4 regions of the Cytobacillus sp. Hm23 genome follow, and region 1 is predicted to be linked to each of the others. Evidence: predicted binding sites of a transcription regulator. Region 1 holds the regulator's gene; each other region holds the start of a gene.

What was found. The regulator LexA, encoded in region 1, represses DNA repair genes until DNA is damaged. The targets are predictions, from matches to a motif close to CGAACATATGTTCG.
Region 2: a site for LexA is predicted at 1,385-1,398, ahead of ACSVDA_RS04710 (Y-family DNA polymerase). Genes of this name have one in related genera too.
Region 3: a site for LexA is predicted at 1,482-1,495, ahead of ACSVDA_RS16560 (ImmA/IrrE family metallo-endopeptidase). Genes of this name have one in related genera too.
Region 4: a site for LexA is predicted at 1,706-1,719, ahead of ACSVDA_RS20530 (YolD-like family protein). Genes of this name have one in related genera too.

What each region holds. Positions count from the first base shown of each region.
Region 1 is NZ_JBPXRQ010000008.1:48,354-51,573, forward strand. It holds gene ACSVDA_RS06635 (YneB family resolvase-like protein) at 1-551, opposite strand, end outside; gene yneA (cell division suppressor protein YneA) at 564-878, opposite strand; gene lexA (transcriptional repressor LexA) at 1,121-1,744, shown strand; gene ACSVDA_RS06650 (TetR/AcrR family transcriptional regulator) at 2,462-3,067, shown strand.
Region 2 is NZ_JBPXRQ010000005.1:42,501-45,720, reverse strand. It holds gene ACSVDA_RS04720 (MFS transporter) at 1-360, opposite strand, end outside; gene ACSVDA_RS04715 (TetR/AcrR family transcriptional regulator) at 392-1,027, opposite strand; gene ACSVDA_RS04710 (Y-family DNA polymerase) at 1,453-2,712, shown strand; gene ACSVDA_RS04705 (YolD-like family protein) at 2,915-3,220, shown strand, end outside.
Region 3 is NZ_JBPXRQ010000027.1:62,502-65,721, reverse strand. It holds gene ACSVDA_RS16565 (S4 domain-containing protein) at 314-832, shown strand; gene ACSVDA_RS16560 (ImmA/IrrE family metallo-endopeptidase) at 976-1,455, opposite strand; gene ACSVDA_RS16555 (helix-turn-helix domain-containing protein) at 1,560-1,916, opposite strand; gene ACSVDA_RS16550 (XtrA/YqaO family protein) at 2,157-2,351, shown strand; gene ACSVDA_RS16545 (hypothetical protein) at 2,407-2,619, shown strand; gene ACSVDA_RS16540 (DNA-binding response regulator) at 2,612-3,049, shown strand.
Region 4 is NZ_JBPXRQ010000044.1:19,226-22,445, forward strand. It holds gene ACSVDA_RS20520 (hypothetical protein) at 290-436, opposite strand; gene ACSVDA_RS20525 (hypothetical protein) at 1,176-1,436, shown strand; gene ACSVDA_RS20530 (YolD-like family protein) at 1,747-2,076, shown strand; partial or broken gene ACSVDA_RS20535 (IS3 family transposase) at 2,815-3,220, shown strand, end outside.

The DNA.
Region 1 (3,220 bases):
AATGTGAGATTATTTTGACGTAACCTTATAATTTCCTCGATAGGTATTTCTTTTCTTTCTCTACCTGAGCTTGCATGGATGTTTTTTAAATTCCTCTCTGGCTTATAACCTTCTTCAATAGCACGTTTCATTCCCCGTTTAATTTTTAAATTATGTATTTTGCGTTGATATTCCTCAACAATGCTTACAATTTCCAACATCATGGAATCAGCTTCAGACAATTGTAGCTCTCCATGATGATGAACAGTATATATTTTAACTTTTTCTTTTAAAATAAAATGCAGCAAAGCTATTCTTGCATTACCCCTACCTAGCCTTGTCTCATCTTGTATTAAAAGGGCATCGATTTGCTGTTCCTTAATTTCATTCAATAATTCATAAATGCCATCTCTATCCATGTCATATCCGCTTGCTCTTTCTACAACCACTTTCTTCACATCAAAATGGTAACTGTTTGCAAGCTGGAGTAATTCTTCCTTTTGTCGTGTTAATGATGTCTCCTGTGTTTGTTTATTTGTACTAACACGACAATATATTATTGCTTTTTCCATTTCTACCTCCGATTAATTGTTAACAGCATAAGTATCATACATTTTATTACCTTCTGATTTTAACACTGGAATATAAATTTCATCACCATAAAAAATACTATCAGGAGCAATTTGATTTACATCCTCTACCCAACTGATAAAGTCATTTATTGACAAATCGTGACTGTTACTATACTCGGAAGCAATATCCCATAGTGTATCACCATCTTCTACTTTAATAATGATATAATCATTTTTCTCGATATCCTTATAAGAAGTAATTAGTGCAAAAGCAAAGCCGATAAAAACAGTAAAAAACAAGATATAGTAAATTTTAGATTGTTTCATAATAAGTCCCCCTGATCAACAGAATACATGTTCGTTTTTAGTTATTGTATACGAACAAATGTTTTATGTCAACAATTTTACGAACTTACGTTTGTTATACATGACAAGTCGTGCTATAATGAATGAAAGTAAAATCTTTCTAGTATATCCTTATCGTCTTAATAGATGATCTTAATTTTTAAATGTTATGGACGGGTATACATGCTAACCATAGAAAAGATTATTATAATGAGGTGCTAACGATGGCAAAATTATCGAAAAGGCAACAAGACATACTGGATTTCATAAAACAAGAAGTACAATCAAAGGGATATCCACCTTCTGTTAGAGAAATTGGAGAAGCGGTAGGGCTAGCTTCAAGCTCAACGGTTCATGGTCATTTATCTCGTTTAGAAAGTAAGGGATTAATCCGTAGAGATCCAACGAAACCTAGAGCAATTGAAATATTAGATTTAAATCCTGCTGATGTAATTCCAAAAAATAACGTTATGAATGTACCGATCATTGGAAAGGTAACAGCTGGTCAACCAATAACAGCGATTGAAAATGTTGAAGAATACTTCCCTCTTCCTGATAAACTTGTATCTCCTGACGAAAATGTTTTTATGCTTGAAGTAATGGGAGATAGCATGATTGAAGCAGGTATATTAGATGGGGATCACGTCATTGTTCGGCAACAACAAACTGCTTCCAATGGAGATATCGTTGTTGCAATGACGGAAGATGATGAGGCAACAGTTAAGAGATTTTTTAAAGAAAAAGACTACATAAGACTACAGCCAGAAAACTCAACTTTAGAACCTATTATTCTTCGTAATGTAGCTATATTAGGAAAAGTGATCGGGGTGTATCGTACCATTCATTAAAACATGATGTTACATAATGAATGTATGATCTACTCTTTGACAAATTATAAAAGGTTGTACCAATCAGTTCGATTAACATACAGGTTAGCAGTCCACAATGCTCTTTAACGTATTCATACTATCTCATATTATAATCCAATCCTTAGCTTAGAACGTCTGAGCTAAGGATTTTTTTGTCATATAGTAAGCTCCCTGCCAAATTATTTTTATTGGCTATTTTCACAATAGTTGCTGCTTTTAGTTTTAAGATATAAACACGTATATATAGTGTTCGAGACACCTTTTCTTCATTTTTAATTATTGATCTCCTATAAAACTAATAATGCTGTCCGTTTTTAGTAAAAAACAAAGTTCACAAAAAAGTCTTTAGTTTTAACTTTATCATTCAATGAATTGCTTAATAACTTGCTCTCATATTTCCTTCACTATGACCATTAATTTTATGCTTATTACCTTGAGTTAGACTTGACGGTCTAGACCGTACGGTCTATTATATATAATAAGAAAGCTCCATTAACTATTAGGTCATTTCCGCATAGCGTGTTTTTCGTACTAAAACACAAACACGAATACAACTAGATTTCGTGCCATCATTTCACATATAAAACGATGTATATTGAGTAACGATGTCTATATCTTCAGTATAAAGAACTAAAGCAACAAAGTTTACGAACAGAGCTAACTATTAAGATTAAAAACTTGTAGGAGATGATGTAATTGACGCAAGGATTTAATAAAGAATTCGAACACTCAGATGATTTAATGCAAGCAGCATTAAATGAATTTGTGGAAAAAGGCTATGAAAAAGCCTCATTAAATCATATTTTGAAGACGGCGAATATGAGTAAGGGATCATTTTACTATCATTTTAACAACAAGGAAGATCTTTACTTAAATCTCATAGACATTTTAATTCATAAAAAGCAAGAATTCCTTGTCAAGGTTATGAAGCCAAGTGATTATGCCAAAGACATTTTTTCGATATTTAAAACACAAATCCGAGTTGGAATGCAATTTGCCAATGAATACCCAGATATTAACCGTTTTGCAAACAGCTTTATTAAAGAGAAAGGAACTAACATATACGAAAAGGCGTTGACAAGGCATAATTTTCAGGATAATGATCAAATGAACAAGCTCATTGAAGCATCCTATAACAAAGGTGAAATAAGGCAGACACTACCACTCGAATTCGTCCAATCATTAATTGGTTTTTTGTTCACTAATATTGTGGATGTAGCTGATATGTCAAAGCCTGACAACTATGAATCAAGTCTAAACCACTTAATTGATTTCCTGAAAAATGGCTTAGCAGATCAGTAATGATCATAACCATCACATGTTGACATCAGCAAAGTATCAAGTCTTTACCTGTCCAGTTGATAATTTGGAGTAAGATAAATAAATGCTACATCAGTGCATCGTTAAAGTAATAATTCCTTTCTGCCTTCAATTAGTTTTCAAAATAACAAGCTT
Region 2 (3,220 bases), on a different contig from region 1:
TGGATCAAATAATGCATTAAAAAAGCCTTTTATAGCTACTAGAATAATGACGACATAAGCATTCGGGGCAAATACTAAGCAAAAAACAACTAAGGCTCGGATGAGGTCACTAGTAATCATGACTAATTTCTGAGGAAGTCGATCAGCAAACACTCCAGCGACTGGACCGAATAAAACCCACGGTAAGCCAAATGCAATTGACAATAATGCGAGATAATAAGGACCTAGCTCCCAATGGTAGGCAAACAAAGCGAAAAGTGCAGTTAAATCGAATAATGTTCCTAAATCTGATACGACTTGAGCAGAAAATAACGCTCTAAACTGCTTGTTTTTAAGTGGGCTGAATAAGTTTGTTTTCATCTTTCAATCTCCTCCCTTTAAAATTAGCATTTTATTCATTGAGGGTGCTATCGTAAATATCCTTTGAATTTACTGGTGCAAAAAGGAGCAATGCCTGTGGGATAAGAGCCTTCCATATAATGCCGTCAGGGGGATCAATAATTGTTACACGAATCCCATTTAAAAATTGGAAATAAGATGTTGCTACGATTTCAGGATTCAACGTATGTAGCTCACCTTGTTTTTGTCCTTCTATAATGATTGGCTCCAGTGCGTCGATGACGTCATGGAAAAAAGAATCTAATTGCTCGAATATTTTTGGAAACCTTTCATGTTGCCCTAATACATACTGAACTAAGCGTAAATGGGTTTCCTTTTGAGAAAAGGTAATAACATGCTCTTTAACCATTTGTTTAAGATGTTCTAAGGGAGTTTGATCTTTGTTAATTTGACATAAAAACAGCGGCTTGATTTCATTTAACGGTTCTAATACCGCGGCCTCAAATAGTTGCTCCTTATTTGGAAAATATGTAAATACAGTTCCGAAACTCACTTCCGAACCTTTGGCGACAGCTGCAATTGTTGTTTCTGAATAGCCATTTTTCGAGAAGAGGGTGATAGCTGCATTTAAAATTCTTTGTCGTTTTTCTTCACGTAGTTGTTCCTTCTTAGATAATTGTTTAGACATAATTAGACCTCACATTCATTGATTGATTAATCAATCAAAATTATAACATGTATACTTTAGTAATAAAAGAATAATTTGTAAAAAATATTTATGTAGAATAAATCCCTTTTTAATAGGGTATTTTCACACTAATTGCTGCATGTAATAAGTAGCATCTTTTCTCCTCTAAAAACTATACACATCAGTTACTTAAATTTAAGTGAAAAAAGCAACAAAGTTTAAGCAAAGGGTCTTCTGAGATATCTAACAATAGCGCCTTTCAAACAATAAAACACCTTCATTGTGTGGCTTCAGTGTTTGTCACCGAACATCGGGTATCATTAGCATATCTTATTGGAAACAATTTGCAATTGATAACGAACGTATATTCGGTTAAGATATTGAATATAATAATACGAACATATATTCCTTTAGGGGTGTTATATTTGATCGATTATAGCAAAATGCCTCACCATAACATCTTATGTATTGATATGAAAAGCTTTTTTGCAAGTTGTGCAGCAGTACTATTGAATTTAGATCCACTTACATGCTACTTAGCGGTTGTTGGTGATACAGAAAGACAGGGGAGTGTTGTTTTAGCAGCTTCACCACGCTTGAAGAAGGAATTTGGTATTAGAACAGGGTCGCGTTTATTTGAAATTCCTAAGGACCCGCGAATTGTAATCGTCAATCCAAAGATGCGCACATACTTACGTATATCAATGGAACTTACTAAGTTATTTCAGCGCTATGTGCCGGGAGAAGCAGTCCATACGTATAGCGTTGATGAGAGTTTTTTACAAGTGGATGGTACTGAGAAGCTATGGGGTGATGCAGAAACGACAGCTCAAAAATTAAAAAAAGATATAGAGAGAGAATATGAAGTTCCGTGTGCAATTGGTATAGGACCAAATATGCTTATGGCAAAATTATGCTTGGATTTAGAGGCGAAAAAAACAGGGATTTCCCGATGGACGTATGATGATGTGAAAACAAAACTTTGGCCGCTTTCACCACTTAGTCAAATGTGGGGAATTGGTGGAAAAATGGAAAAAAAATTAAACAGGATAGGAATATTCTCAGTAGGGCAGCTTGCTAATTATTCCCTCAAGCAACTTGAACAAAAGTTTGGCATTATGGGAAATCAGCTATATTATCACGCGTGGGGTGTTGACTTTTCAGAACTTGGCGCACCCTTCCTGCAAGGACAAATTAGCTTTGGAAAAAGTCAAATTTTATTACGAGATTATCCAGATCCGACAGATGTAAAGCGAGTAATATTAGAAATGTGTGAGGAGGTGGCAAGAAGAACTCGCACAGCTAAAAAGGTCGGAAGAACGGTTAGTCTAGGTATTGGATATAGTAAAGATGAATTTGGTGGCGGATTTTATCGTTCAAAAACAATTGAAGAACCAACAAATATTACAATGGACATATACAATGTTTGTGTTGAGCTATTTCAAAAGCATTATACAAATAAAACAGTACGAAAAATCTCAATTGCACTGTCCAATATTGAGGATGATCTAAATATGCAACTATCACTGTTTGAAATGAATAAACCGAAGCAGCAAGCACTCGGCTACTGTATGGATGAAATCAGGAGGAAATATGGCTCAAATGCAATTTTGCGAGCAGTTTCATATACGAATGCAGGGACAGCACGTCACCGCAGCACACTAGTAGGAGGCCATAAGCAATAGGAAAAGCGAGCCGACTGTTCAGTCTCGACAAGCACAGGAAGCATTACATATGAAGGCGCTTTTTGCCTTCGAATGTAATGGTGAAGTGACTCGAGGGACTAGGAGGCGCAGCTGGACAATAGGAAAAGCGAGCCGACTGTTCAGTCTCGACAAGCACAGGAAGCATTACAAATGAAGGCGCTGTAACTAGTTTAAAAGGAGAGTGATAAAAGTGATTCGAGACCGTGGAACAATTAAATGGGTATCAATGATGCTCCCTGAACATACAAAGCTGTTAAGGGAGTTAGAAAAAAATCAGCATAGAGCATCAAAGCCGTTGCTAGATGAGCAACGGCTAGAGGAGTTGAATGAAATGATTCATATCGGTATAGCTGGAAATCAAACATTATCTTTTTCCTATTATCAAAATCATGTGATAAATACTGTTGAAGGTAATATTCATTTTATAGACCACATTAACAAAACCGTACGCATCATGGATATGGTTGAAAAAATCCATGATGTACAG
Region 3 (3,220 bases), on a different contig from region 1:
TTGGATGTGTGTGTTAATATAAAGTTAAATCTACTTGGAGAAAGGGTTGCGGTTCTGTTTATGCCTACATTTACTTTGTAATGGATCAACAAATTTGATAGTACTTCTTTGGAATATGTAAATATTTCCTTTGGAGAAGTCTGTCTTTTTATCCCATTACAAAGGAACGGAACGAATATGTGTAGTATACAATATTCTAAGTTCTCTCGCTGACGGGAGAACTTTTTTATATGCAATAATTAAGTGAATAGGTGATGCTACAAATAGATCCGAGTAGATGTTTCGTTTCTTTATCTTATTAGAGGTGAAGAAAATGAACGTACAACACTTTAAGTGGAATTTAATTAATATGGATGATGTAATACAGGAGCAACGCTATTGTTCAAATTGCGGTAAAGTCGTTTGCTTTTTCGATACATTAATTAGACGGCATAATGCAAATGGAAAAAATATTTATCGATACGCAATTTATAAGTGTGAAAAAAATCATACTTGGAATAAAAAGCTTGAAGCTTATAAAAGCTATACAGACCACATTAGGTTGAATGAAGCTATACCAACTGATGACGAAATTAATACCCCTATCTGTTTTAAAACGTTAGTAGATAATGAGATAAAATGTGTTCAAATATCAATAAATCAAGTTATTGGTGAGTTTCGAATAGATAAAGTGTTAGCTGAGCGTTTAAGTAATATTAGTAGAAACGAAATTGTAAAAAGAATGAAAGACGGTTTAATAACAGTTAATAAACAACATGTTAAGCCTAGTACAAGAATACGTAGTGGAGATAACATAAACCTATTAATAACTAACACTCACAATAATGGTTAAATCTTAGTTTTATTTATAGGTGGTATAACTAGGCTAGCCGAGAAATTTCTCGGTCTTTTTTTAGTATATTTATCCTCGCGTTATTTCTACATCTTAAGCGTAAATTTAGTGACGCTGTTATAAAAGAATTACACTAAAGGAGTTTATGTTGTTGCTAATGAATTTCTATATATTCGTTTAACTCGTTCTATACAAAGTTGTTCGCTTACCTTAAAGTCTTCGACAAGTGTTTCGATGATCGTTGAGCTTTTAAAATTATATGACATTAACATATGGTAAGGAATTGCCGCATACAAAGTAAAATGTTGTGCGTCACGCTCTTGCAATTCTCTAAATGCTGGAGGCATAATTTGTAACTGCCAGCCGTAATGTCGAATAATGTGGCAGAGCTCGTGAAAAAACTGCTCCCTTTGCTGTGAAGCATCTATTCTTGAATCTATCGTAATGGATTTAAATTTGCCGTTCTCATACGAATAGCTCGGTATAGGCCTTCGGAAAAAGTAAATATTATTATTTTGACAAATGGTTTCTTCTAGGATATCTGTTGGTTGATTTATGTTCATTTTTTTATACCAAATAGATACCCATGTTTCTAAAAGGGTTGCTTCATATCCTACTTCCACATATTTCACCTCTTACACAAATTATACAAACATATGTTCTTTTTTGCAATCATATGCTAGTGGAAATAGATAAAATGGACTGTGCAGAAATGTTCTTTGTTCTCTTAATCTTTTTTATTTACTTTTTGAGCGATTGCTCTTAAATATTTTAAGTGATCATTTAATGCTTGGGCTTCCTCTCTTGTAATATTCTCTTGGTCAAAGAAAAATAAGCTTTCTTTATGATCTTCTTGTTTTACTACAGCTAACGAAGCAGGGGTGTCCGCTCGTCCCAATAAATAATCCGTTGATACTTCGAAAAAATCAGCAAGGTGCTTTATTGTTTCTGCATCAGGCTTGCGATCTCCAGATTCATAACGTGAAAGCTGGACATTCGATACTCCAATCGCATGAGCGACCTCCTTTTGTGAATAACCCTGACTTAGTCGTAACGATTTGATCCGTTCCCCTAATACCTTCATCGTATATTCTCCTCTAAAGTTATTTATGATTATATATTATCATTTACCATTACGGTAAGTAAGTATAATTACCTAAATGGTAAAAAAGATGTAGACAATTTCCTTATAGGTAAGTTAATATAATATTATCACAAAAATATGACCTATTCATAAGTTTAGGAAATATATTTTTGCCAATATGGCAATTTGTTTTAGAAAGGTAGGTGAATCCCGTTACACCTTTAGTAGTGGGGATAATAAATGCGAATGAAAGAAATAGATATAACAGATTCAATGTTTGAAACTAATGTAAATGAACAACAGACACCTTATGTTGTTATTGTAAGTAACGGGAAAGCAAAGATCTCTCAATTACCTAGTCACGGTGAAACAAAGATTATTACTCATCAAAACGAGGTGAAAAGAGTAAAGTTTGATGAAGGTGAAGAGTTTTAAAAGATTAATAGAAAAACCAATAAAGTTCTACCAGTCAGCTGGAGGACACTAAACTTTGGATTGCATATCCGATGTTTGGTGTCCTTTTTTATTAATAGTAGATCGAGGTGGTTTGGTGAAAATTCAACTTATTCATAAGCATCATTGTACAGGTTGTATATGGATGGGGAAAGAAAATCTATGTCCATTTGTTCGATGTGTAAAGCATTACGGATGGTCAATAAAACAAAAAGATAGTAAAAGGAAGGAGCAGAAAGAACATGAATAAACAAGAAATTAGAATTGCATTAAGGGATTATTACTGGATGGAAAAGGAACTGCTAAGATTGTATAAAGAGATGAATATTTGTCCGGCGCCATCAATTTCACAATATGGAGTAGAAGCTAGCATACCAAAAGCAAAAACAAACTCAGATCAAGTAGGTAACTTTGTCATTAGAAAAGACCGGTATAAAAAAATGGTTGAGAAGCTAGAGAGAAAAGTTCGCATCATTAATAAGCATACTGAAACAATCAAGGATGACCGAATGAGTACAGTACTATACTGTTTGTTAGATGGCATGCCGATCGTGGGAATTTCTAAACATTTAGGAATTAGTGAGAGAAATGTATACAATATAAGAGATTCAATCGTAGACCATATTTATAAGGACATGGATGATGAAGTATCTCTAACGAATAATTGTGTCGTTGTATAACATCATTTTTCCTTATGTAAAAAGCATATGTAAATAATATTTAGTTATTATGAGAACAAAGATTTTAGAGAATGATACACAAATTTATTCTCGTCTTTTGAAATTACGGATCTTCGTAAGATGAACAAGTGTAGCTTGGCTTAAGCCATAATATACTTGTTCATTTTTTTT
Region 4 (3,220 bases), on a different contig from region 1:
ACAGACGCGTAAGAGATTAAGAAAATCCGCCTAATTACTTACACTGTTTAATAGCAAATATCTTATCAGTAAGTTATTTATAACGTCTTATCGAAATACAAACGATCGCACTTGAAGAAGAATATCTCGTATGAGGGCGATTTGCTAAGTTGAAACTAAGGATTAGTGCTAGGCAGCGACGGACTTATACATCTATCGATGAGTTTATAAGAATAGCCAGCAATACAATCCCCACCCCCATCACTCATACAGGCAACTGTTATATTAGTAGCATTTGTATATGTAATACCTACTGCATGGTTTCTTCTGGAGGGTTTGGACGAGGAATATCTAGTGTAACATCTACACCGTTTGTCGTGATAGTAACACGAAGTCCACATGCTGAGTCATTTCCAACAGAAATTGTTCCTGACAAACGACCTCTAAAAATTCCCACCAAAGATCGGCATAGATTCACCACAAACAAGGTTAATGTTACCAGTTCGTGAATCAATTTCAATCGGACAATCGCAGCAAGCTATCTTTTCCGTACTGAGCGTCTTGGTACTTCCTCAACAGGAGGATTTTGAAACATAGGCACCCATAATAGAACCTCTTTTCATAATTTGTTTGGAGTATTGTATGCAAAGTTATTTATTTTTGATTAGACGGGTAAGTAAAAATTCTTCGGTGAACTGACCTCAACAAGTAAACTGTAACGTACAGCGATCATCGTTATTTTATGTGAAACGATGTTGCCAACACAACTGAGTTTTATAAATAAGATTTAACTGACATTACACAGTTGGAGATTAATAGACACAACATCCATTTTGTTGATTAACTCAAAAAAATCCCTAGATAATTCTAGGGATTAGAAAAATGAAAAAGAGAAATATGGTTATGTATAACCATATTCTAATTTATCACATAATTGTAAAAATATAGTATTATATTTTTGGATTTATTGTGAACTTTTTTAATTTTAAGTAATTGTTATTTTAACATTTGTGCCCAAAGAAGCACAAACATAATTATTCTTGTTTTCACACTTCAGTAATATTGTAAAGCCCGCTCTGCCTCATAGGTATAAATACATTTCTTATAATATGTACTACCATCTACACATAAGAGCTTTATGAGACATACTATAAATTTGATATTCATATTAATTTATTGAGAGGATGAGGAATAATATGGCTCATAATTGTACTTTTTTAAGTTTATTCACTTTAGCATTCTGTGATTCTTGTAAAACGGATTATGATATTGCGGATAAAGTTGAAGGTGCCATTAATAGTTTAACTGACGTTGATATTGCTAAGCAATTTGAGAGAATGCTTGAGATTAGTGATGCAACAGACGATGCAGATTGCAGATTTCTTAGTTTATTCACTTTAGTATTCTGCGACTGTAAAGAAGAAGACCCTAAACCTAAACCACCTTGGGTTAAGTAAATATATCTATCGTTATTCTTTACTATTGAAAGAGTACTCAAATTCGGGTATTCTTTCATTTTGTCTAACATTTTTATTTTGATTTGAGACAAAATTTACATTTCTTTATCGAACTATATAATAAATAAATGCAAAAATCCCCCCCCCCCTCTACTCGTATCAATACGGGTAATTAAGTTGGAAATTCCTATCCGACTACAAAATAAGTTATTCCCAATCATTTGTGAAGGCAGAAAACTAGATTTTTTATAACTTATTTCTTTACTAAACGAACATATTTTCGTATATAATAAGTACAGAGGTGATACGTTTGAAAGATCGAGGAATTATGAAATGGATGCCCGCATTTATACAACCTGAACATATGAAGATAATGAAAGAAGCAAAGGCTGATTATTATAAGGTGCAAAAGCCTATTTTAGATGAGCATGAGGTAGAGGAAATAAATAGTACCGTCCTAGAAGCTATGGAGTTTACACAAGAAGTGACTGTGACATATTTTGAGAACGGTGCTTTTAAGCCATGTATGGGATATATTCATTTTATAGATCAATTCCATAGGCATATTAGAGTAACCGATAAATTCGATGAAATACATATAATTAAATTTGAAGACATTATAAATGTACAAATAATATAACAATCATGTACCTTTTCTTCTGTACAACAATGACTAACATGTAAAATCTCTTTTTGGTACTAATTGGACAACAAAAGCAGCACAGTTTACAAAAAAGGCCTTTCTTAATTACATAACCAATGATGACAATTCTTCATTAACATATACATCTAAAAGAATAATATTAACATTTAATTCTTTTGATAATCCATCAATCAATTAAATGATACTTTACTTCGTCATCCCAAAAAGAGAGAATATTTGATTACTTTTCGGTTTACAAAATGGTTTACTATTATTGTCATGAACAACAAGGAAAACCGTTCTGATGAAACACGTAAGGAATATTTACTGGGGCTGCTTACATTTTCAACAATTATAGTTAAGTAATGCAAGTGCAATTGATGTTGACAACGTTGTTCAAATGCTTAAATCTATACATATCCAGCGATATCAAGACTAGATGATTCATACAGCACCTAAACTTCAAAGGACAGAGAATTAGGAGCCTTATCTACTTAGTTCAATGGAATCTTGGTATATTAGTGAATTTGACTTGAGTAATTGAACAACTAAAAACAACTGAGAAAAAAAGTGATTGTATGCTTACAGTCGTTGTTTACCTCTTAATCATACAAAAAAGACCACATTCCCATACCAATGTAAAATGTACCTTATAGAGTAGACACTTTAAAAAAGTCTCCCTATAGGGTACATTTTTGTATAAATAAGAAAAATAGGGATTGGGGGGAAAATTTAATGAGTAAAAAGACTTTTACAGACAGAGAAATTCAGATACTGTCTAAGAATCAATATGTTAAATCCGTTACTTCTAAGGGAATTACCTATACAGATGAATTTAAACGTATTTTTATTACTGAAAATGAGAAGGGGAAATTTTCTTCACAAATATTTGTGGAGTATGGGTTTGATTTAGACATTATTGGTTTAGATCGTGTTCGCTCATCAGGTAAACGTTGGCGTAAAGCTTACTTAACAAATGGCGTAGCTGGTTTATGTGACACTAGGAAAAAAAACTCAGGAAGACCAAGTGATAGAGAACTGTCATTAGAAGAAAAATATGCTCGTTTAGAAGCACAAAACAATCTATTAAAGGCAGAAAATGAATTATTGAAATGGAAGAAAGGCGGATGAGGAAGAAAAA